3 regions of the Arthrobacter sp. UCD-GKA genome follow, and region 1 is predicted to be linked to each of the others. Evidence: riboswitches for the same ligand, from Rfam matches in the RefSeq annotation. Region 1 holds a riboswitch; each other region holds the start of a gene.

Region 1 (9,551 bases):
GCGGCGGTTGCGCCGACGGCTTCGGCCTCGCTCGTGGTCTGGAGAATGCCCATGGCGTCCTGCTCCTTGGTCCTTCGGATGTTCCTGTTCCATCCAAAGCGTAGAAGCGCCGGACACCTTGGCGCATGGGGAAGATGCCCCATCTTCCCCGCGAGGGTGCGGCGGCTGCCTCCGTGCGAGGAAGCCTGCCGCGCCGCTATTTGCGCAGGCGCCGGAACGTGCTGCCGGGGATCGAGGCCAGCGACACCGCTGCCAGGGTGAGCAGCGTCCCGGCGATGGTCGCGGCATCGATGACGGTGCCGGGGGCCGGCACCAACACATCGATCAGCAGGGAACCGAGAAGCTGCCCGCAGATCATTCCCAGCCCGGTCAAAAGAACCCCGAGGTGCTTGACCAGGAACGCCGAAAGCCCGATGAACACGCAGCCCAGCGGACCACCGAGGTAGTACCACCACTCGGCCGGCAGTGCCGCCGGGGGGCCCGTGATCGGCAGGCGCACCAGCAACAGGATGGCCAGCAGGATCCCGCCGACCACGAAGTTCACCAGTGTCGCCGCCACCGGCGTTCCGTAGGCCTGCGCCTGCACGCCGTTCATGGCGGCCTGGAAACCCATGAGGAAGCCCACCACCAGGGGCACGGCCATGGGCACCAGCAACGTGGCGATGGCCCCGGCCGACCCCATCCGCGGGCTGACCGCCCAGATGACCCCGGCAATGGTCAACATGGCACCCAGCGCCCGGATGGTGCTGATGCGCCGGCGTCCCCCGGGCCCGAAGCCCAGGCTGTCGACCAGCAGGGAGCCCAGGGTCTGGCCCGTGACGATGGAGACCGTGAACAATGCGACACCGACCAGCGGCACGGTGAGCGTCTGGGAAATCACCACGAACGCGCCGACGCATCCGGCGGCCAGGTACCAGAGCGGGAAGCGCTTTTCCCGCAGGGCCCGCGGAATGGCCAGCGCCCCGGCCCGTGGCCCCGGCAGAACCAGGGAGGCGACCACCAACAGGATGAGCCCGGTGGTGAAGCTGACCAGCGAGGCGGCCACAGGGTCCCCGAGCTTGGCGCCCAGGGCTCCGTTGATGCGGCTCTGGATCGGCATCGCGAGCCCGGCAAACACCGCCGTCGCCAGGTACAGGGGCATCAGCGAATGCTGGTTGGTCCGGGTGGCTGTTGCTGGTGGATTCATGTGGCCTTTCCTGTCCTCAATCGCGGCCTGCCGTTGGGTTGCCAGGAGGCGACCAGGACGGCGAGCAGTGTCACGATGGTTCCCACGATTTCGTTGCCTCCCACTTTCTCGGGAGCGATCAAGAGGTCCATCGCCAGGGAGCCCACCAGCTGGCCCGTGACCAGCCCGATTCCAAGCACCAGGGCCCCGAGCCTCGGCACCAAGGTTACCCCGGTGACCACAAACAGGATTCCCAGGGGCCCGGCGAAGTACATCCACCACAGCGGCACGATCTGGAAACCGAAGGATTCGATGTCAAGTACCGCCAGGGTCACCATGGCCACAAGCAGGCCCGCGGTGGAGGCAAGGTAGTTCAGTGCCGTGGCCGTGGTGGTCGACCCGTACGCCTTGCCGGCACGGCCGTTCATTGATTGCTGGAAGCTCACCAGGATCCCGGCGCCGAGGGCGACCACCAGGGAGATCCACGCCAAGGGCGATTCGGAAATGCTTGCAGCCGTCCCCCAGGAGGCAATCACGGCACCGATCACCAACAGTGCAGCGCCCAGGATGCGTATCCGGGTGATGGGTTGCTTTCCCGCCGGGCTGAAACCGATCATGTCGATGACGATGCTGGTCAACGTCCGGGCGCCGACCACCGCGACGGCGAAGAGCGCCAAACCGATGTTGTTCACGCTGACGGCCTGGGCAACCATGTAGTAGGCCCCCACCAGTCCCGCCAGCAGGAACCAGCGCGGGACCGGGCGATCGCGCCATACCGTCCCGAACCGCCGCCAGCCTGCCCGTGCTCCGGGCAGCGCGAGGCTGGCCACCACCAGGCAGACCAGGGACGTGAGTGAACTGAGCATCGCCGCGGCGAAGTAGCCGCCCAGGTAGCCGGCCGCACTTGAGGTGATCAAGGCCTGCAGGGGCATCAACAGGCCCGCGGCACCCGCCAGCCCGAGCGGGACTGCGTGCGTGTGTGATTCGGGTCGGGCCACGGTTCTCCTCGGGACGTTTTTCCTACAACTGAAACTTACTGGCAAGCGCGTCGGGACTGGGCATTTTGTCGTTCACAGCACAATGCGGGCCCTTGGCCCCTTTTGGGTGCAAGGTCATGGACTCGCATGCGCCATGATGGATACATGGCAAAATCCGAAGCATTCCACCTCCAAATCCGCGACGAATCGATCCGACTGGGCCAGCTGTTGAAGCTTGCCTCGTTCGCCGAAGACGGATTCCACGCCAAGCAGATGATCGAAGACGGCCTGGTGAAGGTCAACGGCGAGATCGAAACCCGCCGCGGCGCCCAGATCCGCAACGGCGACACCGTGAGCGTCAACGGCGAATCCATCACTGTCGAGACGGCCTAACACCTCGCATCGAACCGGCGGCGGCCGTCGGCCCTACCGGCTGACCGTCACCGGCCCCTGCACTTCTTCCGGGCCCATGCCGGCGGCCGATGTCCCGGCGACCAGACCCTTGCCCGAGTTCACCCGGGTTCCGGTGGTGCGCCCGGCGCACACCGGTGCGGCGGGCTCGGGTACATTGCCTGCCCTGGCCGCGGCCCAACGGCCCCCATGCGTTCCAGCGGACGCACCAGCGAGTTGCCCCGGACGCGAAACCGATGAACGGCAGCACGGCAATCGGTCAATCGAGGGCGCTGTCCTCGGCGTGGGCCGAGCACAAAAACCTCCTGCTTGCACCAATGGTTCACGGCAAGCAGGAGGTTTTGTTTACGTCTTCAGCCCGACGGGCGCCGGAAGCGCTAGATCGAGGCACCCTTGAGCACGACGTGGCTGAGGAATTCATGGACGTGCGCCATTTCCTGCGCATTGACCGAGTGGAGCATGTTCGCATAGAGAACCTTGGTGACGTGCACGTCGGTGGTTGCCCAGGCGTGGGTGTATTCGATCTTGTCCTGGGTGATGACCGGGTCGGCCTGGTCGCGTCCCCAGAACACCGGTTTCTTCATGCCCTTGAGGACCTCGTCCTGGAAGAAGCCTTCACCCTCCTCCGGCACGGCGAATCCCGACAGGCCAATGACCGTGGAAAACGCCTGGGGCTGGTGGCGCAGCAGGGAGGTGGCCACGGCCATGCCCATGGAGAAGCCCAGCAGGCTCACCGAGGAGTGCTGCTTGGAAACAGGTTCGAGCCATTCCCACAGGTCGGCGATGGCCTTCTTGACGGCGTCGAACGAGTAGTCGAGGTCCTGCATCAGCGGGAACCAGGTGTACCCGGGGCCCAAGGCCTGGGGCGCCCTCACCGATACCACGGTGAACTCCTCGGGCAGCATGGGAGCCAGGCCCATCAGGTCTTCTTCATTGGACAGGTAACCGTGCAGAAGCACCAAAAGCGGGGTGCCGGCACGTTCGGCTTCCGGGCGGGACCAAATGACAGTGGGGTTCCAACTTGTTTCACTCACCCGACCAGTCAAGCAGAAATCCGCCTTCCCGGGGGAATCCGGAATAAACCTACGCCTTGGTAACTTACGTATTCTTTGGTAGGAATAAATGGTGAACAACATCAGTAAGACCCCTTCGACGGAAACAACCGCACCCGGCTCCGCCCTTCATCCCTGGCGACGCTTCGTGGCCCTGGGCGATTCCTTCACGGAGGGCATCGGCGATGCCGACCCACAGAGCCCCGGCGGGTACCGCGGCTGGGCGGACCGCGTGGCCGAACAGCTCAGCCACGGCATTGACGACTTTGCCTACGCCAACCTGGCCATCCGAGGCCGTCTCATCAACCAGATCTTTGACGAACAGGCCGGCCCGGCTCTCGAGCTCAAGCCCGATCTCATCAGCCTCTGCGCCGGCGGCAACGACGTCATCCGGCCCGGCGGGGACCCGGATGCCATTGCCGACAAGCTCGATGCCTTGATGCGCATCCTGGCCACCTCGAACGCCACCATCCTGCTCTTCACCGGACCGGACATCCGTGACACCCCGATGCTCGGGGGTATTCGGGGCAAGGTCGCGATCTACAACGAAAACGTCCGCACCATCGCCGCCCGCTACGACGCGGTGGTCGCCGACCTGTGGTCGCTTCGCGAATTGCACGAAACGCGGATGTGGGCCGATGACCGCCTGCACTTCTCCCCCTTGGGCCACCACACGATTGCGGCCATGGCCCTGGACGCGCTGAACGTGCCACACGACCTGAAGCACCTCGAGCCGGGCGAGATCGAGGTCAAGAACTGGCGCGAAGCCCGGCGCGACGACTTCATCTGGGCACGCACGCACCTGGCCCCCTGGGTCCTGCGCCGTATCCGGCACCAGTCCTCGGGCGATGGAATCTCGGCCAAGCGCCCGCTGGCCACGACATTCACCATGCCGCCGCCCAACAACTCGCTGGGAAACGGCCCGGCGATCTAGGGGCCCGAAGGATCGACAGCAGAACGGCAGGCAACCATCAAAGGTGAGGTCACGGTAGGAAAACGTTTCCCGGCCTGAGGGCCTCAGATCCCTGCCCCGTGATCTACTGGTGCAAAGCGAAGAATGTCCGCCGACCCCGCGGGCCGGCCCCAAGAGAACGGTTGACACATGAACTTCACCGAGGAGTCCCTGGACGGGCAGGAAATTGTCGACTTTGGCATGGTGCAACCCGACCCCTTTGGCAATTCAAACCCCTTCGACGACCTTGTGGTTGGATTCGGCGTTTTCGGCGTGCTCTTCGCGGTCGCCTTTGTGGCGGTGATCGGATTCATCGTCTTCGTGGCCGTCCGGAACTACAAGGCCAGCAAGAACGCGGGCCTCGATCCCTTCACCCTGCAAACCGAACTGGCGGTCCGCGCCGCGAAGTCGCAGATGCTGGCACCCAGGCAAAGCCGCGAACAGCGCCTGGCCGAGCTCGAGGACCTGCTGGCCCGCCGGGTGATCACGCCCGAGGAGCACCAACGGGCGCGGATGAAGATCCTGACCGAGGACTGAAGGCAAGAAAGGCGGCCCGGGGCCCGAAGAAGGTTTCACCTCTTCGAGCCCCGGGCCGCCTGCCCCCACCGCGGATGTGCGGGCGAGGTTGCGTCAGCTGAAAATCTCCCGCTTGAGCGGCTCGCTGAGCTGCTCGATGTCGGTCAGGAATCCGTCGTGGCCGATCGGCGAGGTGATGTACTTGACCTCGCACGGGTTCGGCAGCATCCTGGCCAGAAGCTCGGACTGCTCGGGCCAGTAGAGGCGGTCCGAGTCGACGGCACCCACCAGGAAATTCACTTCTTCGAGCCGCCCCAGGGCATCCCGGAGCGATCCATGCCCGCGGCCGACATCGTGGCTCATCAAGGCCTCGGTCAGCACCAGGTAGCTGTTGGCGTCGAAGCGGCCCACCAGCTTGTCGGCCTGGTGGTCCAGGTAGCTCTCAACCTGGTATCGGCCCCGATCCAGGCCGGCGCCGGCCACCGGCTGCTCGGACCCCTGCGGGGCACGGCCGAACCGGACATCCAGTTCGGCTGCCGTGCGGTAGGTGATGTGGGCAATGCGCCGTGCGATGCCCAGGCCTGCCGACGGAACGCGCTCATTGGCATAGTAGTCGCCCCCGGCAAAGTCCGGGTCCAACCTGATGGCCGCGGACTGCGCCTGCGCAAAGGCGATCTGCTCGGCCGAGGATTCGGCGGCGGCAGCCACCACCACGCAGTTCTTCACCCGTTCGGGGAACTCCACGGCCCACTCCAGGGCACGCGCCCCGCCCATCGAACCGCCCAGCACGGTATGCCAGGCCTTGATGCCCAGGGCATCGGCGAGCCGCACCTCCAGGCGCACCGAATCCTTGATCGTGGTGAAGGGGAAGCGGGATCCCCACGGCACGCCCTCCGGGTCGAGGCTGGCCGGACCGGTGGAACCGGAGCAGCCGCCGACCATGTTGGCCGCCACGACGAAGTAGCGGTTGGTGTCCACCGTCTTGCCCGGGCCCACGAAACCGTCCCACCAACCGGGTTCGGTCGATGCGCCGCGGGCCACGTGGCTGTCTCCGGTCAGCGCATGGGCGATGTAGACGGCGTTGGTCGCCTCGGCGTTCAGCGTGCCCCAGGTTTCGTAACCCAGCACGATCTGCGGAAGCGTTGCACCGGTTTCGAAGGTGTAGGGACCGGTGTGCAGATGCCGGAGGATGCCGTCGGACACGCGGTCCGGCGCCGCGGCGGTTTCTGCGTCATAGAGCACCACGTTGGTCTCCACGCTCACCGGGCGGCCTGCAGCTCAACATCGCCCAGCGAGGCCACGGCCTCGAAGCCCCCGCGCAGGTCGGCGATGATGTCTGCAATGTTTTCGATGCCCACGCTCAACCGGACCAGGCCCGGGGAAACACCCGCGGCGACCTGCTCGGCCTCGGTGAGCTGGGAGTGCGTGGTGGAGGCCGGGTGGACCACCAGCGAGCGCACATCCCCCAGGTTGGCGACGTGGGAGTGCAGCTTCAACGCGTCGACAAAGCCCTGGCCGGCCTCGCGGCCGCCGGAGATCTCGAAGGAGACGATGGCGCCGGTTCCCTTGGGGCCGTACTTGCGTCCGCGCTCGAACCACGGGCTGGAGGGGATGCCGGCATAGATGACGCGTTCCACCTGCGGCTGGGCCTCGAGCCACTGGGCCACTTCCACGGCGTTGGAGACATGTCGCTCGATGCGCAGCGAGAGGGTCTCGAGCCCCTGGGCGATGAGGAAGGCGTTGAAGGGGGCAACGGCCGAGCCAAGGTCGCGCAGCAGCTGCACGCGGGCCTTGAGCACGTAGGCAAGGTTCGCACCCAAGGCTCCGTTGACACCCAGGTCCCGGGCGTACACCAGGCCGTTGTAGGACTCGTCGGGGGTGTTGAAGCCCGGGAACTTTTCCGGGTCGGCGGCAAAGTCGAAGTTGCCCGAGTCCACGATGACTCCGGCCATCGCGGTGCCGTGCCCGCCGAGGTACTTGGTCGCCGAGTGCACGACGATGTCCGCTCCCCATTCGATGGGGCGGATCAGGTACGGGGTGGACAGGGTGTTGTCGACGATCAGCGGGACGCCTGCCTCGTGGGCAATCGCGGAGACCGCTTCAATGTCGAGCACGTCCTGGCGGGGGTTGGAAACCACTTCGCCGAAGAAGGCCTTGGTGTTTGGCTTGACGGCGGCCTTCCAGCCCTCGAGGTCATCGGGTTCCGAGACGAACGTGACCTCGATGCCGAGCTTGCGCAGCGAGTGCTTGAACAGGTTCTGGGTTCCGCCGTAGAGGCTGGGGCTGGCCACGATGTGGTCGCCGGCCTCGGCCAGGTTCAGGATCGCGAAGGTGGTTGCCGCCTGGCCCGAGGCCAGCAGCAGCGCACCCACGCCGCCTTCGAGGCTGGCGATGCGCTGTTCGACGGCGTCCTGGGTGGGGTTGCCGATGCGCGTGTAGATGGGCCCCAGGTCGCCCAGGGCGAAACGTGCCGCGGCGGTCTCGGCGCTCGGGAACACGAAGGCGGTGGTCTGGTAGATCGGCAGTGCACGTGCGCCGGTCGTGGCGTCGGGCTCCTGCCCTGCGTGGATCTGGCGTGTTTCAAAGGACCAGTCGTTAGACATTTCTTCCCCTTCAAGGATTCAGGGGTATGCCCATGGCCGGCTCCGTGATGGAGTCGTTGGTGTGCTGGGGCATTCCCGCGCTTGTCCCACGTCTTTTTGACGCGGGGCCTGGTCTTCACCCGGGGCACCCCACCGCGGTGGAGGGTTGCCGTTCAGCAAGCCGGGGCCTTCTGCTGAAACTCATGACCTTGGCAATAAGTCTGACCCACGGCGCCGCAAGTCCGCAACCACGTCTCAAATTGTGACAAACCGGTTGGACTGCACAGCGCTCCTGCGCGTACCCCGAACGGACAGCCAAGATGCAAGTTAGGCGATCCTAAGTCGAGAGCCAGATCACAAAGTGCCATGATAGGCACATGATGAGGTTGGACCATGTAACTTACGCTTGTGGACCCGACGGCCTCGCGGCTACTGCCGCTCGGATCGGCGAGGCCCTTGGACTCGAATCTGTAAAGGGCGGTGTACACCCACGTTTTGGTACGCGCAATGTCATCTTCCCGCTGAAGAATGGCCAGTACCTGGAAGTTGTTGAAGTCCTGAACCACCCGTCGTCGGACAAGGCGCCGTTTGGCCAGGCCGTTCGCGCCCGATCCGAACTTGGTGGCGGATGGATGGGCTGGTGCGTTGCGGTTGACGACCTGGCCCCGGCGGAAGAGCGCCTAGGCCGGGGTTCGGTTCCGGGCAACCGGAAATTCCCCGATGGACAGGAACTGACCTGGCGCCAGATCGGCATCAATGGCTTGATCGCCGATCCGCAGGTTCCCTACCTTTTGCGCTGGGATGACGGAACCGAGGACCTGCATCCGTCAAAGGCCCTGGAACCGGTTGGCAAGATCTCCTCGATCAGCATTGCCGGTTCCAGCGAACGCGTTGCCGACTGGCTCGGACAGCCCGAGCAGCTGCCCGTCGGCGAGGTCGCTGTCGATTGGCAGGCTCCCAACGGGACACCGGGAATCCTCTCGGTGACCTTTGAAACGCCAAAGGGTTCAATCACCCTTTAACCACGCAGTCGCAGGACTCTCCGCCAAGGCGGGGGCCGGCCGGTTCAACCGGCCGGCCCCCGCCTTGCTTCGTTACTGGTTGGTCCCGCCACCGGATGCGTTGCCTTCGGCGGCATTGAGCAGTTCGTCCTTCAGGATCTCGAAGTGCTTGGCAGCGACCGATCCGGCGGCCAGGAACAGGCCTCCCAAGAACAACGCCAGTTGAAGGCATGTGGTCAGCGCGCGGACAATCACTGCGCCCGGCAACATCGAGCCGTAGTACCAGCTGGCGATCGGGTCTCCCATCAGGGCGTAGGCCGCGCCCGCCACGAGCATCACAAGTCCCAGCCGGAACATGGCCTGGGAGCTCAGGGGCCCGGGCATGTGTCTCCCGCCTTTCCAAGGTCGGCGTGGGGGCCGTCGTGCGTGCGGGGATCTTCCCTCGGTGCCGGTGTCCGGGGCGGGAAATCAGCCATCGCAGGACCCTGGCCTTGGGGTTCCGCCACCACGCACCCCGGCCACGGCTTCCTCGGCGGAGCGCACCACGAAGGATCCCGCCATCAGGAACAGGCCACCAAAGAACGTGCCTTGCTGAAGCAGCGAGAAAAGCCCTCCGAGCATCGTGATTGCGGCGTTGTAGAAGCTGAACCGGGTGATCGCCCAGCCCAGCAGCGGCGTCAGGACGACGTAGAAGAGCACCCCGACGATCCCCAGGAGCAATCCCAGCCGGAACACCGTCTTCGCGCTCATGGGATTGGGCATGTCCGGCTCCTTGCTCGATGCGCCGGGCTCCTGCCGCCGGGCGTCCGGCCGGAAAGCGCGCCATGGGCGCGGTTGCCGGCTTCCCCCGAGCCTAATGGGGTTGCCCAGGAACTCAAGCCTTTGCATCAAACGT
Region 2 (9,551 bases), on a different contig from region 1:
TGGTGCACCCGGGCCACGGCCGGGTGCACTCCCAGGGCCTTGACCAGTTCGAGCACGTTGGCCTGGGCCTTGGCCACGCGCAGTGAGAGCGTCTCGATGCCGGTGAGGATGGAGCTTGCCGAGGCCGCCGAGAGAGTGGGGCCCAGATCGTGCAGGAACTTGGAGCGTGCGAGCATCAGGTAGGCCTTGGCTCCGTAGCGTCCCAGCAGCGAATCCCCGTAGTAACGCGCCTTGGGTCCGGCGATCTGCGGCCAGCGGGCGGCATCGGTGAAATCGAAGGTTCCGGCGTCAATGACCAGTCCCCCAAGAACCGATCCGTGGCCGGACAGGGCCTTGGTTGCGGAGTGCACCACGATGTCGGCGCCGAACTCGATGGGCCGGTAGGCGGCCGGGGTGGCCAGGGTGTTGTCCACGACCACCGGGATCCCCGCGGCGTGGGCCAGATCGGTGATTGCGCGCAGATCCACCAGGGTGGCCAGCGGGTTGGAGACCGACTCGAGCAGGAATCCCCGGGTCTTCTCGGTGATGGCCGCGGCCCAGTTGGCAGGGTCTTCCGGGTCGACGAACGTGACGCTCACGCCGAAGTCGGCGAAGGTGTCGGTGAGCAGGTCGACGGTGCCGCCGTAGAGCTTGGACGAGGCCACCAGGTGGTTGGGTCCCTGCAGCAGCGCCAGTAGGGACAGAGCCACGGCCGCCTGCCCGGTGGCCGTGGCGATGGCCCCGATCCCGCCCTCCAGGGCAGCGGCGCGCTCCTCGAGCACCGCGACCGTGGGATTGCCGGTGCGCGAGTAGGTGAAGCCCGGTGCCTTGAGTGAGAAGAGCCTTGCCGCGGTGGCGTAGTCGGGGAACTGGTACGCCGCGGTGTTGTAGATCGGCACGGTCATGGGTCGGTGTTCTCCCGCCGGGGAGTACCCGGCGTGGATTTCGGTGGTGGCGTGGTGCCAGGAGCTGGAGGCCATGATCGTGCCTTTCGGGCCGGGGAGGAAGAAGTGCGTGTTATGGGATGGTGCGCGGGTGCGGCACCGATTTCCCCGGTGCCGCACCCGCATAGCTGCGTGCAGGCTAGACCGTGGCACCCAGGGTGGCGCGGGCGGCGACGGCGGCGGAAACCAGGTTGGCCAGAGAGGCCTCGGTCTCGGCGTAGCCGCGGGTCTTCAGGCCGCAGTCCGGGTTGATCCACAGGGCCTTGGGATCCAGCGAACCCAGGGCGATGTCGATGAGCTCGGCGACTTCCTCGGTGGAGGGAACGCGCGGGGAGTGGATGTCGTACACGCCCGGGCCGATGCCGCGGGAGTAGCCGTAGCTGGTCAGATCCGCGGTGACCTCCATGCGGGAGCGGGCGGCCTCGATCGAGGTGACATCGGCATCGAGCGCGTCGATGGCCTCGATGATTTCGCCGAATTCCGAGTAGCACAGGTGGGTGTGGATCTGGGTGGCATCCACCGCGCCGGCGGTGGCCAGGCGGAAGGCATCCACGCTCCAGCCCAGGTACTTGGGCTGGTCCGCGGCGCGCAGAGGCAGCAGCTCGCGCAGCGCCGGCTCGTCGACCTGGATGATGGAAATCCCGGCGGCCTGCAGGTCCGCGATCTCATCCCGCAGCGCCAGGGCCACCTGGTTGGCGGAGGTGGCCAGCGGCGCATCGTCGCGGATGAAGCTCCAGGCCAGGATGGTGACCGGTCCGGTGAGCATTCCCTTGAGCGGCTTGGTGGTCAGCGAGGCGGCGTAGGAGATCCACGGGACGGTGAAGGCCGCCGGGCGGGAGACATCCCCCCAGAGGATCGAGGGGCGGGTGGCCCGGGATCCGTAGGACTGCACCCAGCCGTTCTCGGTCTCGGAGAAGCCGTCGAAGTTCTCGGCGAAGTACTGGACCATGTCGTTGCGCTCGGCCTCGCCGTGCACCAGCACATCCAGGCCCAGGCGTTCCTGCAGCTCGACCACCCGGTTGATTTCCTCCTTGAGGAAGCCCTCGTATCCGGCGTCATCCAGGGTGCCGGCCTTGTGGGCGGCGCGGGCGGCGCGGACCTGGGTGGTCTGCGGGAAGGATCCGATGGTGGTGGTCGGCAGCGGCGGCAGCTCCAGGGCGGCCTCCTGGGCGGCCTTGCGGGTCTGCGCATCGGAGCGGGAGAAGTCGGCGGTGGTCAGGTTGGCCAGGCGCTCGCGCACCGCGGCGACGGTGATCCCGGCGAATCCGGCACGGTGGGCGATGGCAGACTCGGCGGCCGAGAGCTGCGCGGCGATCGCCGATTCGCCCTCGAAAATGCCCTTGGCCAGGGCGATGACCTCGGCGACCTTCTGGTTGGCGAAGGCGAGCCATTCGGGAAGGTGGGCCGGAAGGTTTGCTTCCAGGGCGACGTCGTGCGGGACGTGCTGCAGCGAGGTGGCGGTGCCCACGGCCAGGGTGCCGTCGGCCTTCTCGACCTCGGTGCGCAGCGACTTGAGGATCTCCAGCGAGGCGGAGAGGTTGTTGCGCCAGATGTTGCGCGAATCCACGATGCCGGCCACGAGCGTGGAACCGGCTAGGTCGCCGAGGAATTCGGCGGTGGGCAGCGCGCCGCGGACCACATCGGCGTGCACGGCCTCGACGCCGGCGCGGGCCAGCAGGCCCTGGGTGGTACCCGGGCGGGCGGGATCCCCGGCGGTGCCGTAGCCGAAGGTGACCAGCAGCGCCGGGCGCGCAGTGGCGATTGCCAGCTTGGTGTAGACGGATTCGGCGAGCGCGCCGGGGACCGCCAGTTCGGCGCCGCGGTCGGTGACCAGGCCCGGCTCGTCCAGCTGCACCCACGGTGCGCCGGCGGCGGACAGCTCGGCGAGGATCTTCGCGTAGGCTGCCACGACCTCATCGATACGGGCCAGCGGGTCGAAGCCCGGAGCTGCGCCGTCCTCGGCCTTGGCCAGCAGCAGGTAGCTGATGGGGCCGACCAGTGTGGGGCGGATGGTGGTGCCGTTGGCGGCGTGCGCCGTGAAGGATTCGACCAGTGCGGTGGCGTTGGCCCTGATCGGGGTGGTCTCGCCGATTTCCGGGACCAGGTAGTGGTAGTTGGTGTCGAACCACTTGGTCATTTCCTGCGGGGCGCGGGATTCGTCGCCGCGGGCCAGGACGAAGGAGGCGGCGGTGTCGATGGCGCCGTTGGCGTCGGCCAGGTCGGCAAAGCGGGTGGGCAGGGCCGAGAGGGCGAGGGTGGCGTCCAGGACCTGGTCGTAGTAGGCGAAGTCGCCGGGCAGCGAGGCATCGTCGGGCTTCAGGCCCAGTGCGGCAAGCCTGGAAAGGTTCGCCTTCTGCAGCTGCAGGGCAGCGGCGTGCAGCGTGGCCTCGTCGGTCTTTTGGGCCCAGTGGGCCTCGAGGGCCTTTTTCAGTTCGCGGTTCGGCCCGATGCGCGGGTAGCCGAGGATGGAGGCGGCGGGGAAGATTGGCTTCGACATGGTGTTTCTCCTTGGTGTTGTTGACGTTGCTGAAAGCTGGAAAGACGGTGCCGGTCAGACCGCTGCGCGGGTGGCCCAGGCGTTGGTGAGGGTGGCGCGGGTCCGTGGCAGTTCGAGCTGCTCGATCACGTCGAGGGAGCCGCGGTGGTCGTTGAAGGTGTAGAGGTGCACGCCCGGTGCCCCGTCGTCGAAGGCCCTGCGGGCCAGGTTGACGGCGGCGTCCACGCCGATGCGGTGGCGTTCGGCCTCCGAGCTTGCGGTTTCCAGGGCGTGGGCCAGGATCGGATCCGGGGCAATCCCCGTCATCGACGCCAGCCGGTTCAGGCGCCGCAGCGAGTTCAGCGGGATGACCCCGGGGATCACCGGGATGGTGACCCCGGCCCGGCGGGCGGACTCCACGAGGTGTGTGTATTCCGCGGGCTGGAAGTACACCTGGGTGATGGCGTAGTTGGCCCCGGAGCGTTCCTTGGCCAGCAGCACCTCCACGTCATGCTCGAAGGACGGGGATTCGGGGTGCCGGATGGGGTAGGCGGCAACGCCCACGCCCAGCCGCCCGCCGGCCAGTGCTGCCGAGTGCTCGGCCTCCACCTCCCGGATCAGTTCGATCAGGTATCGGGCGAAGGGGAATTCCCCGCGCCATTGATGCGGCTCGGTGGGCAGGTCCCCGCGCAGGGCCAGCACGCCCCGGACCCCGAGGGAGATGAAGTGGCGAATCAGGTTCTGCAGCGATTCGCGGCTCTCCCCCACACAGGTCAGGTGCGCCAGCGGACGCAGCCGGGTGTTTTGGATGAGGTGCTCGATCAGTTCCAGGGACGCGTTGCGGCGGGCAGGGGACCCCGAGTACGTCACCGACACATAGTCGGGATCCGTGGACTCCAATGCGGAGATGGTGTTGAAAACACCCTCGGAGGCATCGCGGTTCACCGGCGGGTACAGCTCGTAGGACAGTGACGGCGGTGCCGTCGTCGGTGCAATGCTCATTGAAATTACTCCTCGTCGACACGAGGGAGGCCTCAAGGCTCGCCACAAAAGCCCCAGGCACCCGTCACGGGTTTCCTGCGGCGATGTGAGTGAACGCTGAAAGCGGCTCCATCGCTTCTGGCCTTAGCACCCTCGCCGATCGGATTCCCCGGAAGGGGAATTCCATCGGGCGATGGTTGCTGCGGCGTCAACGAGCCAGATCTCTCAGCCGCTCTTGATGGTTGATGTATCCATCTTGGGCCTGCCGAAACCACTGATGCAAGGGCCCTGCCGGCCAGGCTGTCACGAATGGTTAAAGCACTTCACATGACCCCGCAGCGTCATTTTCGCTCGCCGTGGGGGTCACATTGTTACGGGAGGAAATTCGACTGCTTCCCTTGAATTTCAAGGATTTTTGCATCGGGCATGACGACCGGGGAATTTCCGTGAAGCTTCCGTGACGTCCCGCGGCACTGCCAGCGGGAGCAGTGCCGGGGGCCGCAGGCGATGGCAAGCGGCGGCCGGGCTACCGCATTCGGGCTATGAGGCAGCCGCCGGCGGGGTTCATTTGCCGGGCGCGGCAGGACCTCTGGATGGGCAGGAGGGGGTGCGTGCGGAACGGCTCGGGCGCCGTGGCCGGCGACCCGGTCCGCGCCTTGGTTTGGCGCGGGGCGGAGTCAGGAGGTTTCGTCCGCCAGGAGCTTGCGCATCTTCTCCCCGGTCGGGGTTCCGGGCACCGGCACGTACATCACAAGGTGCAGTTCCGGGGCGTCGGAGGGCACCAGTCGGTGCTGCTCAAAGACCAGCTCGCCGGCCGCCGGGTGCAGGAACACGCGCTGCCGGGAGGCAAAGCGCTCCACGCCGCGGTCGGCCCAGAGCTTGGCGAATTGTTCGCTGGCTTCTCCCAGTCGCTTCAGCAGTGTTGTGTGGGCGGCCGATCCCAGGCGGGCACCGGCCTCGGCACGGAACTCGGCGACAAAGTGCCGCGAGGTTTCTTCCCAGTCGGGCAGCATCTGGCGCAGGTACGGATCGGTGAAAATCAGCCAGAGCAGGTTCCGGTCCTCCGGGCCCACCGCGCCGATGCGCGTGTAGAGGCCCGCGTAGGCGCGGTTCCAGCCGGCGATGCCCCAGTCCGGGGCGACGGCGAACGCCGGGAAGTCAAAGGCGTCGAGCAGCCGTTGCAGGTGGTCCGGTGCCTGCTCGATCGCCATGACCTCGGTGGCGGGGACGGGGGTGTATCCGCCCAGGGCCAGCAGGTACGCCGTTTCGGCCGAGGTCAGGGTGAGCACGCGGGCGATGGATTCGAGCACCTGGCGGGAGGCGTTGATGTCCCGCCCCTGTTCGAGCCAGGTGTACCAAGTGACGCTGACCGCGGCGAAGGCGGCGATCTCCTCCCGGCGCAGGCCCAGCGTGCGGTTGCGCCCGATCGGCGGCAGCCCCAGTTCCGCGCGGACAAGGTTGCCGCGCCTGTCGCGCAGGAACTGCCCCAGCTCCCGCCTGCGTTCATCGTTCATTCGTCTAAATCTATCACTGCCACTACTAGTATTAGGAGCGTCTTCCGCCGCGCGGACGGTGCTGGTTGACTTGGATCATGCCTGAATTACGTTCACGAACAGTCACCCATGGCCGCAACATGGTCGGAGCACGCGCGCTGCTCCGCGCCGCCGGCGTCAAGGGCTCCGACTTCGGAAAGCCGATCATTGCCGTCGCCAACAGCTTCACCGAATTCGTCCCCGGCCACACCCACCTCCAGCCGGTGGGCCGCATCGTCTCCGACGCGATCATCGAGGCCGGCGGAATCCCGCGCGAGTTCAACACCATCGCCGTGGACGACGGGATCGCCATGGGCCACAGCGGCATGCTGTACTCGCTGCCCAGCCGCGACTTGATCGCCGACTCCGTCGAGTACATGGTCAACGCGCACTGCGCCGACGCCCTGATCTGCATCTCCAACTGCGACAAGATCACCCCGGGAATGATGATGGCCGCCATGCGCCTGAACATCCCCACCGTGTTTGTTTCCGGCGGCCCGATGGAGGGCGGCACCGCGGTGCTGGTGGACGGCACCGTGCGCAAGCGGCTGAACCTGATCTCCGCCATCGCCGACGCCGTGAACGATGCGGTCTCCGACGAGGAACTGCTGAACATCGAGGAAAACGCCTGCCCCACCTGCGGTTCCTGCTCGGGCATGTTCACCGCCAACTCGATGAACTGCCTCACCGAGGCCCTGGGCCTGTCGCTGCCGGGCAACGGCACCACGCTGGCCACGCACACCGCCCGCAAGGAGCTGTACGAGGACGCCGGCCGCGCCATCGTGGACATCACCAAGTCCCACTACTTCGACGACGACGCCTCCGTGCTGCCGCGCGCCATCGCCAACCGGGCCGCGTTCGAGAACGCCATGACCATGGACATCGCCATGGGCGGCTCCTCCAACACCATCCTGCACCTTTTGGCCACGGCCCAGGAGGCCGAGCTGGACTTCACGTTGGACGACATCGACGAGATCTCCCGCCGCACCCCCTGCCTGACCAAGGTCGCCCCCAACGGCGACTACCTGGTCGAGGACGTCCACCGCGCCGGCGGCATCCCCGCCATCCTGGGCGAGCTGGACCGCGGCGGCCGGCTCCGCCACGACGTGCGCTCCATCCACAGCACCGATTTGCGCTCGTGGCTCGATGACTGGGACATCCGCGGCGGCAAGGCCACCGAGACGGCCATCGAACTCTTCCACGCGGCCCCCGGCTGCGTGCGCTCCGCCGAGGCGTTCTCCCAGTCCGAGCGCTGGGACACCCTGGACGTGGATGCGAAGAACGGCTGCATCCACTCGATGGAACACGCCCACTCCGTGGAGGGCGGCCTGGCCGTGCTGCGCGGAAACATCTCGCTGGATGGCTGCGTGGTCAAGACCGCCGGCGTTGAAGAATCGATCTTCACGTTCTCCGGGCCCGCGGTGGTCTTCGAATCCCAGGACGATGCGGTCACCGCGATCCTGAGCAAGGAGATCGTTCCAGGAGATGTCGTGGTGATCCGCTACGAGGGTCCGCGCGGCGGGCCGGGCATGCAGGAAATGCTCTACCCCACCTCCTTCCTCAAGGGCCTGGGCCTGGGCGCGAAGTGTGCGCTGATCACCGACGGGCGCTTCTCCGGCGGCACCTCCGGGCTGTCGATCGGGCACATCTCCCCCGAGGCCGCCGCCGGCGGCGCCATCGCACTGGTGGAGAACGGGGACACCATTTCCATCGACATCCCGTCGCGTTCCATCACCCTGGAGGTCAGCGAGGACGAGCTGGCCCGCCGCCGCGAGGTCTTGGAAGCCAGCATTGGCTACCAGCCGCGCGACCGCGACCGCGTGGTTTCCCCGGCGCTGCGTGCCTACGCGGCCTTCGCCCAGTCCGCGGACAAGGGTGCGGTGCGTTACGTACCGGAGATCTCGGTTCCGCTGCCCGCGCGGGTCTAAAGACAACCGCGTCCATGTGATGCCTTGGTTCCAATAGTGGGTGCCCATCCTTCCTGATGGGCACCCGCTATTGTTTTCTCTCCGATGATGCCGGAGGCGGGATCGGGTGCCTGGCGCCCCAAAACGTGGGACTAGCCTGAAAAGATTGAAGCCACATCCGATGGACGACACGTTTGGGGGCATACCCATGGATTTCAAGGTTCCGTTGCTGATCTTGCAGGCAGTGCACAACCTGCACCGGCAGGGATTCGGTTCACTGCGCATCCACCCCGGGATGAACGCCTCGGGCACGGCTTGGCGCATCACGATCTTCAATGCCTTTGAAAACCCACGGGCCGATTCCGCCGAGTGGTTCGATCCGGAACCCGAAGATGAGGCCGACTGCGTGAGGTACTCGAGCGCCGGGTGGTACGAGTTCGCCGGAACAGAAGTCGATGACGATACCGGCGTGGAAACGATTGCCTTGCTGATCCTGGTGCACCTCCCCGCACCCAGGGCAACGGGTTCCGATCCCCGGTACGTGCGCTGGTACGACTCCTTGATGGACCGTGTCCGTTCCATGGACGACCTGCCCGTCGCCTACGCCGACTACATGGACCACGACAGGGGCTGGGAAATTGGCTGGGGAAGCGGCAGGTACCACCCGGCTCCCCCGCTGGGCTGAGGTGCGCGTCCTTCCCCGGTCCGGAAACCCTGAAGACAACGGCCGGGGGCGGCAGACGCCATTGGTCCTGGGCACCGTGTCTTCCGACGTGTTTGCCGTGGTGCTGCGTGCCGCCCGGCCCGGCGCGAACTAGGCTGGAGCCCACCATGGATTACAGGAACACGACACACCTCAGCGGCGGACGGGACCGGGACATCGGCGAGGAATCGCGGCCCGGCGAAGACGAATTCCGCGTCGACATCGAACGCATCCGATTCTCCCCCTATTTCTCCCGGCTCTCGGCAGTCACCCAGGTCATCCCGCAGGCCGGCGCCGGCACCGTGGTGCACAACCGGCTCACCCACTCGTTGAAGGTCTCCGCCGTGGCCCGCTCCATCGCCATAGGCCTGCGCAACGCCGACGAACCCACGCAAAGGCTTGTGGAGGAACTCGGCGGTTGCGACCCGGTCGTGGTGCAGGCCGCCGCGGCGGCCCACGACCTGGGCCACCCGCCCTTCGGGCACCTGGGCGAACAGGAACTGGACCGGGCCGCCCGCCAGATCCTCGGGCTCCCCGATGGCTTCGAGGGCAACGCCCAGTCCTTCCGCATCCTCACCGCGCTGGACAGCTGCGACGCTTCCGCACGCGGGCTGAACCTGACCCGGGCCGTGCGGGCCGCGGTGCTGAAGTACCCGTGGACCCGCAACGAGTGGCGTTCCCTGCCGTCCCGTCCCCCGGAACTGCTGCCGCGCGGCGTGGGCCCCGGCGGCGGCCGCCCGGCGGTGAAGTACTCGGCCTACGACATCGAGGCGGCCGAGATGCGCGACGTGCTCTCGGTCTTCGGGCAGATCGCCGACCACCAGCAGACCCTGGAATGCTCGGTCATGGACATCGCCGACGACATCGCCTATGCGGTGCACGACCTGGACGACTTCTACCGTGCCGGGGTGCTGCAGTATTCCCTGGTGTCCTCCGAACTGCGGCGCTGGCTCGATTCCGGGCCCGCGCTGTCCGCGCTGGATGCGCGCGACCTTGACCTGCGCGTCCCCGGCCACGGGCTGGAGCGCA
Region 3 (9,551 bases), on a different contig from region 1:
GGATCCGCCCGCCGATGCGCACGCCGCCGAGGTCCGGGACCTGCGGAACTGCTCCGGTGTTGATGATGATCCGTTTGGCGCCCAGCTCCAGGGTCTCGTCGCCGGCCTGGATCCTGATGCGGCGCGGGCCGATGAAGGCGGCCCGCCCGGTGATGGTCATGACCGAATCAAGGTCATCGAGCATGGAGAAGTTCTTGGCCCGCATGGCGGCGGTGAGCTTGTCCCGGCGCTGCACGGCCGTGTCGAAGTAGCCGGGATCGAACCCGTTGCCGGTGCGGGTCTCCGCGTCGTGGATCAGGGCCTTGGTGGGAACGCAGCCGATGTTGATGCAGGTGCCGCCATACATCCGGTCCGAGGCCTCGACGATGGCCACGCGTTGCCCGGCGCGGGCCATGGTCCCGGCCAGGGTCTTTCCGCCCTTGCCCCAGCCGATGACAATCAGATCCAGTTCGTATTCCATCAAGCCGTCCTTGCTTCGGGAATTATCGTGTTGACTAGACTCGAGTGTGCTCCGCCGCGGTGCGGGCGGTCAAGAAACCAGGGTTCTTCACAGTCAACCCGTTGAAACGCTGCTCCCAAGCCGTTGAAATGCTGACCTCTATTCGGCCACCTTGAACACGCCTTGGGCACCGCGTTCGGCATCGACCATCACGTGGGATACGAAGGGATAGTTTCCTGCCTCGGGGAACTGCAGTTCCACGAATCCGCCCTGCGCCACGCCGAGCGCAAGGGCCTGGCTTCCGCCGCCCCCACCCTCGCGGTCATCGAGCAGGTAGTTTCCCTCGAGCCAGGTGGTGTCGAATTGCCCGCCGATCACGTGGAAGGAGGAGGCCCGGTTGGGCCCGACATCCAGCAGCCAGATCCGCACGCGTTCCCCGACCCTGGCCGGCAGCGGCCGGTGCACGTATTGCTTCGCGTAGCCGTTGAAGACCACCAGGTCCGGCTTCTCCGCGGCCAGCTTCGCGGTGTCGACCTCAGCGCCCTGGGCGCCCAGATAGAACTCGGACTGGGCCAGCACGTAGGAGCGGTCCACCTCGGGCAATCCCTCGGGCTCGATCACCACGGTGCCGAACATGCCGTTGGCGATGTGCGCGCTCATGGGCATGGTCGAGCAGTGGTACATCCAGATCCCCGCCCGGGTGGCGGTGAACGCGTAGCGCAGCGATTGGCCGGGCTGGATGGTGCGCATGGGCTCGTCCGGTGCCAGCGCACCGGCATGGAAGTCGATGGAGTGGCCCATGGTTCCGTCGTTGACCAGCGTGATCTCGAATCTGTCGCCGACCCGGCCGTGCAGCAGCGGGCCCGGCGCGGTGCCGTTGAAGGTCCAGAGTTTTTGCCGCACTCCCGGGGAGACCTCGGCAATTGCTTCCTGCGCGGTGAACGTGGCCTGGTGGACAACGGGCTTGCCGTCCTTCGGCCGTGGCGGAAGCACGGGCAGCGACGCGTCATGCGCGGTGAAGGACGCATCGGGTTCTTCCATCAAGTCTAGCGGGGCGCCTGGGGCCGACGGGGCCTGGGACGCCGGCTGGTGCAAGGACCCGTGGCCCGGGTCAGCCGCTCCGGGATCGACGCCGGGTGCCGCGGGCGTGCCGGTGGCCTTGATGTCCAGCACCATGCCCATTTGCCTGTGGCCCACGATCGAACACCAGGCCGAGACATCGGAGGTGATGACTCCGGCGTCCACGGTGGCGCTTTGGCCCGGGGCCAGCCGACCGCTGTTTGCCCCGGTTGCCAGCACCAGGTCGTGCGTTTCGGTGGCATCGGTGTTGGTCAGCTCGATGACCAGATGCGTGCCGGCGGGAACCTCGATGCTGGAGGGGGTGAAGCGCATGTCGGCGGCCTGGACCTCCACTGTCATGGTTTCGGCCGTGGTTGCCGGTGCCGCTGTGCCGGCTTCGGGAGGGGCGGGCGGTGCGGCGATGCCGGAGGCCGCCAGGTCGATGGCCACTCCCACCGCGATGGCCAGCACCACGGCGACGAGTCCGGCCATGGCCTGGCCAGCACGCTGGCCCGCGGGGCGCTCCCCTTCCGGTTCCAGGCGCACCCGTGCGGCCGGGGTTCCGGCGGGCAAGCCCAGGGCCTTGATGCCTGCGGCCGCCTTGACCTTGGCACCGCGGTGGGCCCGCAGGGCCATAAAGAGCAGCGGGAGGAAGCTTGCCATGGACACCAGGTACAGCCCCGAGCACAGCACCCGAACCAGCGAGGGAACCGGCAGCGCACACACCAGCAGCGCGGCATTCGCGGTGGACACGCGCAGCACCGCCCCGCGGTCCAGCACCGTGGTCGCGGCCCTGACCGGGGCCGGACCGCCACCCAGGACCACCGGCACCAGGTAGGACAGCGCACCGAGCAGCACCTGCGCGGCGAACCCGGCCACCAGGAACGGGGTGATGGAGGCGAACTGGCGGCCGACCACCTGCCAGTCGCCGGTGCCCAGCAGGGAAACGACCAGGGCCACCAGGCACCCGATCCACCAGCTGACAGCGCCCAGCACCGAGAGCGTGGAGAAGGTCTTCGGCGGCTTGTTCCGAGCGACCTGGATGAAGGAGGACGCCATCATCCCGAGGCCCGCAATGTAGCCGAGCAGGCCCGCCGCGGCCACAGGCAGGAGACCGAATCCGGCGCCGAGCCCCGCGGCCAGGGCAGAGGCAATGAGCACCGGCAGGGCCCGCCGGGAATTGGCCGCGGCCTGGTCGGCGATCCTGGTGCGCAGCATGGTGGGCCAGAGCGTGACCAGGGTTCCCGCCACCGTCAGGCCCACCCATCCCAGGACGTTGAGGAACGCGTGGGCCAGGGTGACCTGCTCATGGGTCGGCGAGCCGGTGCCATGGGCCAGCACGGTGCCCAGCACCGCCCCGACGGGCAGGAAGGCGGCCGCGGCGATGTAGTACTTCACGGTTGCGCCAAAGCGGGAAGGCAGGGCGCGCTGCATGCGGGCGAGCAGGTCCACCCCGTGCCAGAACACGGCCCCTGCCACCAGTGCGGCCCCGGTCGCGGTGACGGGCCAGAAGCTGGACAGCACCCCGGTGACCACCACGACGGTGCCGGCGTTGAGCATGAGAAGCCGCCAGTTCTGGGTGGCCCGGTCATGGGTCCGAGCCGGGGTGCGCAGCAGGGCGATGGCAAAGTACTGGGACCAGACCAGGATCGCGTGGGAGATCGCGCCGAGCAGCAGCAGGTGGATCATGAGCCAGCGGGGCGCGGGGATCTGGCGGTGGACCAGCGTGGCAGCCACGAGGAGAACCAGCCAGAGGGCCACCGGCAGATCGCGCATGGGCCAGAAGCCCCTGGACGGGTTCTTGCTCATCATTCTGGCTTCCGTAGCGTTATCGGTAGGCCGGAGCGCGGAGGTTGCGCTGCGGGGTTGGTGTCGGGCAATGGTCTTGCCACCTCCGGCGGGCCGATGCCCAGCAACTTGGGCGCAAGCAAGGATTTGCCGGGTCCGGGAGGCTCAGCGGCAGGCGGCGCTGGTGCCACAGTCTTCGGCCGGGGCTCGCCCATCAGCACGGAGGCGACGGCCAGGACCAGGAAAAGCAGCAGAGCCAGGACGTTGGCCGCGCCCCCGGCGCGCCAGGCCCAGTCGTATCCAAGTCCGTTGCCGATCCACAGCCGCAACGCCAACCCCGCCCACAGCAAGGTCGCCGGGACCCACATCATCGGGCGATAGGGCAAGGGGCGGCGCAGGATCGCGGGAAGGATGCTCGAGGAGTGTGCAATGACCATCGAGATCGTGAATCCCAGGAACACTGCGTGGATGACCGTGTCGTAGGCGGCCCGGGTTGCGGGGAATCCGAAGCACCAGGTGATAGCGGCAACCAGCAGCCATCCGTAGCCGGCGAGCATGCAAGTGGCCATGAACCGGGTGGCTCCGGTGGCGCGGATGGTGCGGCGGGCAACGTCGTGGGCGGCCAGCCACAACACCAGCACGGCAAGGACCAGGCCGAACCCGACTGATCCCCACGCCGGGTTCAGCAACGAGGCCGCTACCGCGAAGGTGAGCAGCCAGGACAGCTGGAGCGCCCGGGTTCCGGCCAGCGGACCCATGGAGATGCGTGCCAGTTCCACGCGCTCGCCCGCGATGCTCAGCACCAGGAAGGCTGCCAGCCAGGGCAGCAACAGGGCCATTTCCACCCCGCCGAGCCACAGGATCGCGGCACCTGTGCCCAGTGCAGCACCCAGCAGCTGGATGAGCACGGAGTGGTCGCGCTGTCGGCGCCAGAGCGGCAGGTAGACCCACACAAGAGCCGCCATCCCGGCGAGCAGGCCCAGCTTTCCGGCGTAACGCGGCACGTTGGAAAGCAGCAGGAGAGATCCGACCCCCAGCAGCAACGGGCTGAGGTAGCCGGCGCGCCGACCCAGGGCCACCGCGCGTTCAAGAGCGACCAAGGTTCCCACGAACCCCAGGGCCAGCACCATGCCGTGGACCTCGCTCCAGTGGGCTGCGTTCAGCGGAGCGGGCAAATCCAGGAGAAGCAAGGCTGCGTTCAGCCCGGCCAGCAGGCTCGCGGCAGCGGGCACCATGAACAGGGTGCGTGCCGGGATCGGCCGGGGCTTGGCTTGGATGGATTTTCGGGCGGCATTCATTCGGAGAGGGTTTCGCTGGCTGCGGCGCGCAGGTGCAGGGCGCACTGGCCGGGGGCCGAAAACGGCAACAGGGTGCTGGAGGAGCCGTCGAGTCCCATCTCGGCGAAGGCCCCCTGGATGATCCCCAGGTGGACGCCACAGACGATGTCCGGGTGCTTGCTGGCCGCTTCAATGAGCGGACAGCGGGTCAGCACCACGTGTTCGTTGGAGGCATCGGGTTCAGGGGCGAATCCGACTTCTTCAAGCATGTCGACCAGGTGGGACCGGGCCGCCTCCGCCGGGCGGTCGCCATGGTGCTCGCCTTGTTGCTTGAGCGTCAGTTCCCTGCCCCAAACCTTGCCTGCACCCACCGCATCCTGGACCGGATGCGCACTTGTTTCATGCAACACGGTGGCCAGGGCGGAGGCCAGGGAGGCATAGGGCGAATGCTCGATGGGTTTCTTGGCTTCCCAGAGCCATGCGGGACGGCCACGGCCTTCCGAGACGGCGCGCTCGCGGCTCAGGTAGCCGTCGCGCAACAGATCCTCGAGATGAGCCCGGACGGTGTTTTCATGCAGCCCACAGGCGCGCGTGATGGCAGCGATCGTGGCGGGGGCCGATTGCGCTTCCAACAGCTCAAGGATCCGCAGGCGCGTGGGCGAGAGCGGGCGCCCGAAAGACGTGCGTCTGGTCCGGGCCGGTGAACGATCCGAGGGACCGGTCACGGGGTGGCCAAGGCGGCAAATGACAGGCGACGGCGACTACGATTGTTTTCCACGTAGTTAACTGTAATAAAATGATTCGAAGGTTACCAGTCGACGCTGGAAACCGAGACCCCACTTGATCAAAGGAACCCCATCATGGCTGACATTGTTATCTCCTCCAGCAAGGAAGAAGCCGAGAAGCAGACCCAACCCGCGGCCCACGAGTGCGCCTGCGGCGATCATGATGCCGAACTTCCGGAGCTTGACGCCCGGTCCATCCCACACGCGATCCGCCACGCCACGATCTTTGGAGCCCTGGATTCCCTTGCCGCGGGTGCCGGCCTGGTCCTGGTGGCGCCGCACAACCCCCTGCCGCTGCTGGACCAGCTCGAAAGCCGGGCGCCCGGCGCATTCGAGATCAGCTACCTCGAAGAGGGGCCGGAGGCCTGGCGCCTGCAACTGGTGCGCAAGGCCTAGAAACCCCGGAGGAAGACCTATGGGGCCCGGCCGACACGGCCTGACCCCACAGCTCCGTGCCTTGGCACGCCCGATGCCGGCGCGCCAAGCATGCGTTCGCTATTGCCCGGCGCTGTCCGCTCCGGCGATATTGACCATCCAGTCGACGCCGAACTTGTCGGTGAGCATGCCGAACCAGTCGCCCCACGGGGCCTGAGCGAGTTGCTCTCCGATCTTGGCTCCGTCGATGAGCTTCTCCCAGTAATTTGTCAATTCTTCCTTGTCGTCGCCGCTGAGGGTGACGGAGATGGCGGTTCCTCCCTTCCATTCCATGGAAGCGGGGGTGTCGGCGGCCATCAGGTTCAAGCCGTTGGGTGCACGCAGGTGCCCGTGCATGATCTTGTTGTTGTCGTCGTCCGGGTAGTCCGTCTTGGCGAACTCGAAGTCCGCGAAGGGACGAAGGTCCAGCTCGCCACCGAAGACCGACTGGTAGAACTCGAGCGCGGGACGCGCCGTGTCGCGGAAGCTGATGTAGGGGTTGAGGATCGTGGCCATGGTGTTCTCCATCGTTTGGCGGGGTTCAACAACTAGCAATTCTGCCCGGCACACCCGCTCCCCGGAACCCTTGCGGGCGGATGTTTGCCGGGTATCCGCCGGGAAACGGGCAGGGGCGAATGGTGCCGCGGCCCCGCCCGCTTCGAAGCAGGGCTTGGCAACGGCCGCGCCGATGCCGCACCCCGGGAAATCCCGCGGCAACCAGGATGTCGAAGCGGAAGATCGCAACTAAAATGAATGACATGACTTCACCGTTTTCCGATTCCCGTCCCGACCCGGGATCGGCCACCGACTCCACCGCACTCGATCCGCTGATCGAGGATGTGGAAAAAGAGTTCTCCATGATGGTCGTCAAGGCGCGCCAGGCCATCCGCAGGCGCGCCGCCTCCATCCACCCGGAGCTCCAGCCCCTGGGCTACAAGGTGCTCTCCATCCTGGCCCGCGAACAGGCCCAGCAGCAGATCATCCTGGCCGAGGAACTCCAGGTGGACAAGGCCACAATGAGCCGGATGATCAAGTGGCTCGAGGCCAAGGAACTGGTGACCCGTGTACCGGACCCGAATGACGGACGGGCCATGCTGGTCAGCATCACAGACGCGGCGCGGGCCGGCGTGACAGCCTCGAGCGCCGCCTCGCGCCAGCTGCTGCGCAACAGGCTGATTTCCTGGGAACCCGAGGAAATCAAGCGCTTCTCCGACCTGCTGGCCCGGCTCAATGCGAACGACCAGCCCCAACACCGCAAATAACTTGGCTCCATGGAGTTCCCGGCCCCGGCCCTTCACACCGAAGGGCCGGGGCCTCTTTCATGCCCGGCGCCAGGGGCGCCCGCTTGGTACCGAGGACCACACGTGCATCAAAGCCGGAGCCTCCGGCACACCAGGCCGTCCAGCAGTTCGAAGATTATTCGTACATCTCGATTGAAGCGGCCATTCCCATTCGCCCAACAGCCTCATGTCGCGGCCTCAGCGGACACTTGTTCGACGAAAGGCGATTTTGTCGTGACGATTTGTTAAGCACCCACCTTGCCTCCGTGGTGCGGCTTCGGGAAGACTCATCAGCAGAATCACGAGTTCCCGCCATTCACGACCCTGGTCGGCGGGACGGCAACCCTCTTCGTCATAGCGGGGTGCTCCAGGTGAAGATTCGACGCCGCCCGACCGGGCCGGCGTAAGTATGGCGCCGTGCGAGCGCATGCGCCAACCACGAAAGGATCCGTTTCCCATGTCCGAAACCCTGATCGAAAACACCCTGGACTCCGTTCGCGCAAAGAAGCTCACCGCAGCCGGCACCGCCTGGGGCGAGCGCATCTCGCAGAACACCACCAGCGCTGCCCTGACCTTCAAGGCCAGCGGCGTGTCCACCGGATCGGTCTCCAGCGAGATCACCGCCGGCAAGCACCGCTTCATCGTCGACGAGCCCGAGGCATTGGCCGGGGACGACGTTGCAGCCAGCCCCGTCGAGTTCGCCTTGGGCGCGCTGATCTCCTGCCAGGTTGTGGTCTACCGTCTCTACGCGCACCAGCTGGGCCTGAAGATCGACTCGCTGGAAATCAACGCCGATGCGGACCTGGATGTGCGCGGGCTGTTCGGCATCGAGAAGACCGTCCGCCCCGGCTTCGGCGAGGTCCGCCTCACCGTGAAGATCCAGGGCCCGGAAACCCGCGAGCGCTACGAAGAGCTCCAGGCTGCCGTGGACGAGCACTGCCCGGTTCTGGACATCTTCACCAACCCGACGCCGGTGAGCGTCGAATTGGTCACCGCAAGCTAGCGCCACCATGATCCGGCCGCGGGCCGGTGCCGATCGAGGGGATCGGCACCGGCCCGCGGCTCTTGGTTTCCGCCAGCGCCCGGGTGCCGGTTATCCCTCGGTCGAGGTGATCTCGTTGGGCACCTCGGGCAGGTCGACGGTGCCGGAGACCTTGCCGGTCTTCAGGTCCACGAGGTGCAGCTGCTTGCTTTCCGGTTCGGTGACGTAGGCGATTGGGCCGGAAACGTGCACCGTCGGGCGCGGCTGCTGCCAGTCGACCGGCTCCTCCCACGCCTCGACCACCGCGATGGCCTTCTTTTCCTTGCCCGTCTTCACGTCGTAGACGTGCAGCTTGCCGTCGGTGCCCAACAGCAGTGCGTCGCCCGAGGCGCTGCGGGCCAGGGAGCGGAACGAGTAGCTGTAGTCGATGTCGATGAGTTTCAGGGAATTGGACGCGGTGTCCGTCAGCGAAAAGGTGCGCGGGCGTTCAAGCTCGGCGTCCTTGTCCGTCTTGTAGTCCCCGAGCACCACGGTGGAGGCCGCGGATCCGGCCTGGTTGCCGATCCGACCGTAGGCGTCCGGGGCGTCAAGCTTGGCAATCTTGTCGCCCTTGATGACCAGGATGCCGTCCTCGCAACCCACCACCATGGCCTCGTCCTTGGCGACAGCCTCGCCGTGGACACCCGGGCACTGCGTGGACTCGGACACCGTGGTGCGTCGGTGTCCGGCGTCCGGGGCGGAGAGCAGCTTCACCGCGTTGACGGCCTCGGCATTGCCGTCGGTGACCATCAGCGTCCCGTCCCCGCGCCGCACGGCCACGCCGTGGTGGGCCTCGGGCAGTGCAACGTCGTCGGTGCGCGGCAGTTCATGGTTGGCGAGCTTGGCGGATTCGAAGATGTTGATCTTGCCGGTGGCGTCGTCGAAGAGGGCTGTGTGCCCGGCATGGACCACCGCGTGCCCGGGCTTCCCGGCCGGGAAGACCAGCTCGGTCAGCGACGGTTCGGAGACGTAGTGGTGTGAGTGCTCCCCGTGCTTCTCGGACCAGGCCCCGGCATCCAGGACCCTGAATCCCCCGGCGGTGGAGACGAGCACACGGCGGCCATCGCCCGCGGGATTGACGCGGTTGAAACCCGCAAGCTTGTGCTCCGAGAGGACCGAGCCGTCGCGCGCATCGGCAACCAGCAGCCCCCCGTCGTAGGTCAGCACGAGCCGCGGCGTGGCCGAGCCTGCCTCGGACACCACCGGAGCCGGGGCCGATGGCGCGGCCTCGCTTCCGGGTGCGGCCGTGCCGGGGGCCGCGGAGGCACATCCGGCCAGCAGCGTCCCGGTGGCCAGGACCGCCAGCGCTCCCCACCGCCTGCGCCTGAGACGGACAGTCGAATGGGCAAGGGCAAGGGGCTTGTTGCGTGTTTTGTGATGTGACATGGCGACAACAGTAAGTTAAATGAGAATCATTCGCAAAAGCGAATCTGTTGCATCCCACCCGCCGGCCACGCAGAAGGGCGGGCGGCACCATGTCCGGCGGGC

The links. Region 1 has a riboswitch for S-adenosylmethionine ahead of BLJ79_RS15195 (bifunctional o-acetylhomoserine/o-acetylserine sulfhydrylase). Riboswitches for the same ligand answer to the same signal wherever they lie in the genome.
Region 2: another riboswitch for S-adenosylmethionine. It lies ahead of BLJ79_RS16970 (methylenetetrahydrofolate reductase); the one in region 1 lies ahead of BLJ79_RS15195 (bifunctional o-acetylhomoserine/o-acetylserine sulfhydrylase).
Region 3: another riboswitch for S-adenosylmethionine. It lies ahead of BLJ79_RS07270 (OsmC family protein); the one in region 1 lies ahead of BLJ79_RS15195 (bifunctional o-acetylhomoserine/o-acetylserine sulfhydrylase).

Annotation. Positions count from the first base shown of each region.
Region 1 covers NZ_MOLR01000008.1:243,447-252,997, reverse strand. The annotation lists gene BLJ79_RS15235 (carboxymuconolactone decarboxylase family protein) at 1-53, opposite strand, end outside; gene BLJ79_RS15230 (DMT family transporter) at 197-1,186, opposite strand; gene BLJ79_RS15225 (DMT family transporter) at 1,183-2,163, opposite strand; gene BLJ79_RS15220 (RNA-binding S4 domain-containing protein) at 2,308-2,535, shown strand; gene BLJ79_RS15215 (alpha/beta hydrolase) at 2,931-3,587, opposite strand; gene BLJ79_RS15210 (SGNH/GDSL hydrolase family protein) at 3,676-4,539, shown strand; gene BLJ79_RS15205 (SHOCT domain-containing protein) at 4,708-5,094, shown strand; gene metX (homoserine O-acetyltransferase MetX) at 5,188-6,336, opposite strand; gene BLJ79_RS15195 (bifunctional o-acetylhomoserine/o-acetylserine sulfhydrylase) at 6,333-7,676, opposite strand; SAM riboswitch class IV at 7,749-7,864, opposite strand; gene BLJ79_RS15190 (VOC family protein) at 8,033-8,677, shown strand; gene BLJ79_RS15185 (hypothetical protein) at 8,750-9,040, opposite strand; gene BLJ79_RS15180 (hypothetical protein) at 9,125-9,418, opposite strand.
Region 2 covers NZ_MOLR01000010.1:70,359-79,909, forward strand. The annotation lists gene BLJ79_RS16960 (O-acetylhomoserine aminocarboxypropyltransferase/cysteine synthase family protein) at 1-959, opposite strand, end outside; gene metE (5-methyltetrahydropteroyltriglutamate--homocysteine S-methyltransferase) at 1,063-3,420, opposite strand; gene BLJ79_RS16970 (methylenetetrahydrofolate reductase) at 3,475-4,401, opposite strand; SAM riboswitch class I at 4,507-4,625, opposite strand; gene BLJ79_RS16975 (helix-turn-helix transcriptional regulator) at 5,058-5,894, opposite strand; gene ilvD (dihydroxy-acid dehydratase) at 5,972-7,840, shown strand; gene BLJ79_RS16985 (hypothetical protein) at 8,028-8,504, shown strand; gene BLJ79_RS16990 (deoxyguanosinetriphosphate triphosphohydrolase family protein) at 8,651-9,551, shown strand, end outside.
Region 3 covers NZ_MOLR01000004.1:205,145-214,695, forward strand. The annotation lists gene BLJ79_RS07235 (FAD-dependent oxidoreductase) at 1-460, opposite strand, end outside; gene BLJ79_RS07240 (multicopper oxidase domain-containing protein) at 599-3,307, opposite strand; gene BLJ79_RS07245 (DUF8744 domain-containing protein) at 3,307-4,584, opposite strand; gene BLJ79_RS07250 (helix-turn-helix transcriptional regulator) at 4,581-5,288, opposite strand; gene BLJ79_RS07255 (DUF2249 domain-containing protein) at 5,424-5,744, shown strand; gene BLJ79_RS07260 (VOC family protein) at 5,844-6,278, opposite strand; gene BLJ79_RS07265 (MarR family winged helix-turn-helix transcriptional regulator) at 6,521-7,024, shown strand; SAM riboswitch class IV at 7,340-7,458, shown strand; gene BLJ79_RS07270 (OsmC family protein) at 7,500-8,045, shown strand; gene aztD (zinc metallochaperone AztD) at 8,136-9,449, opposite strand.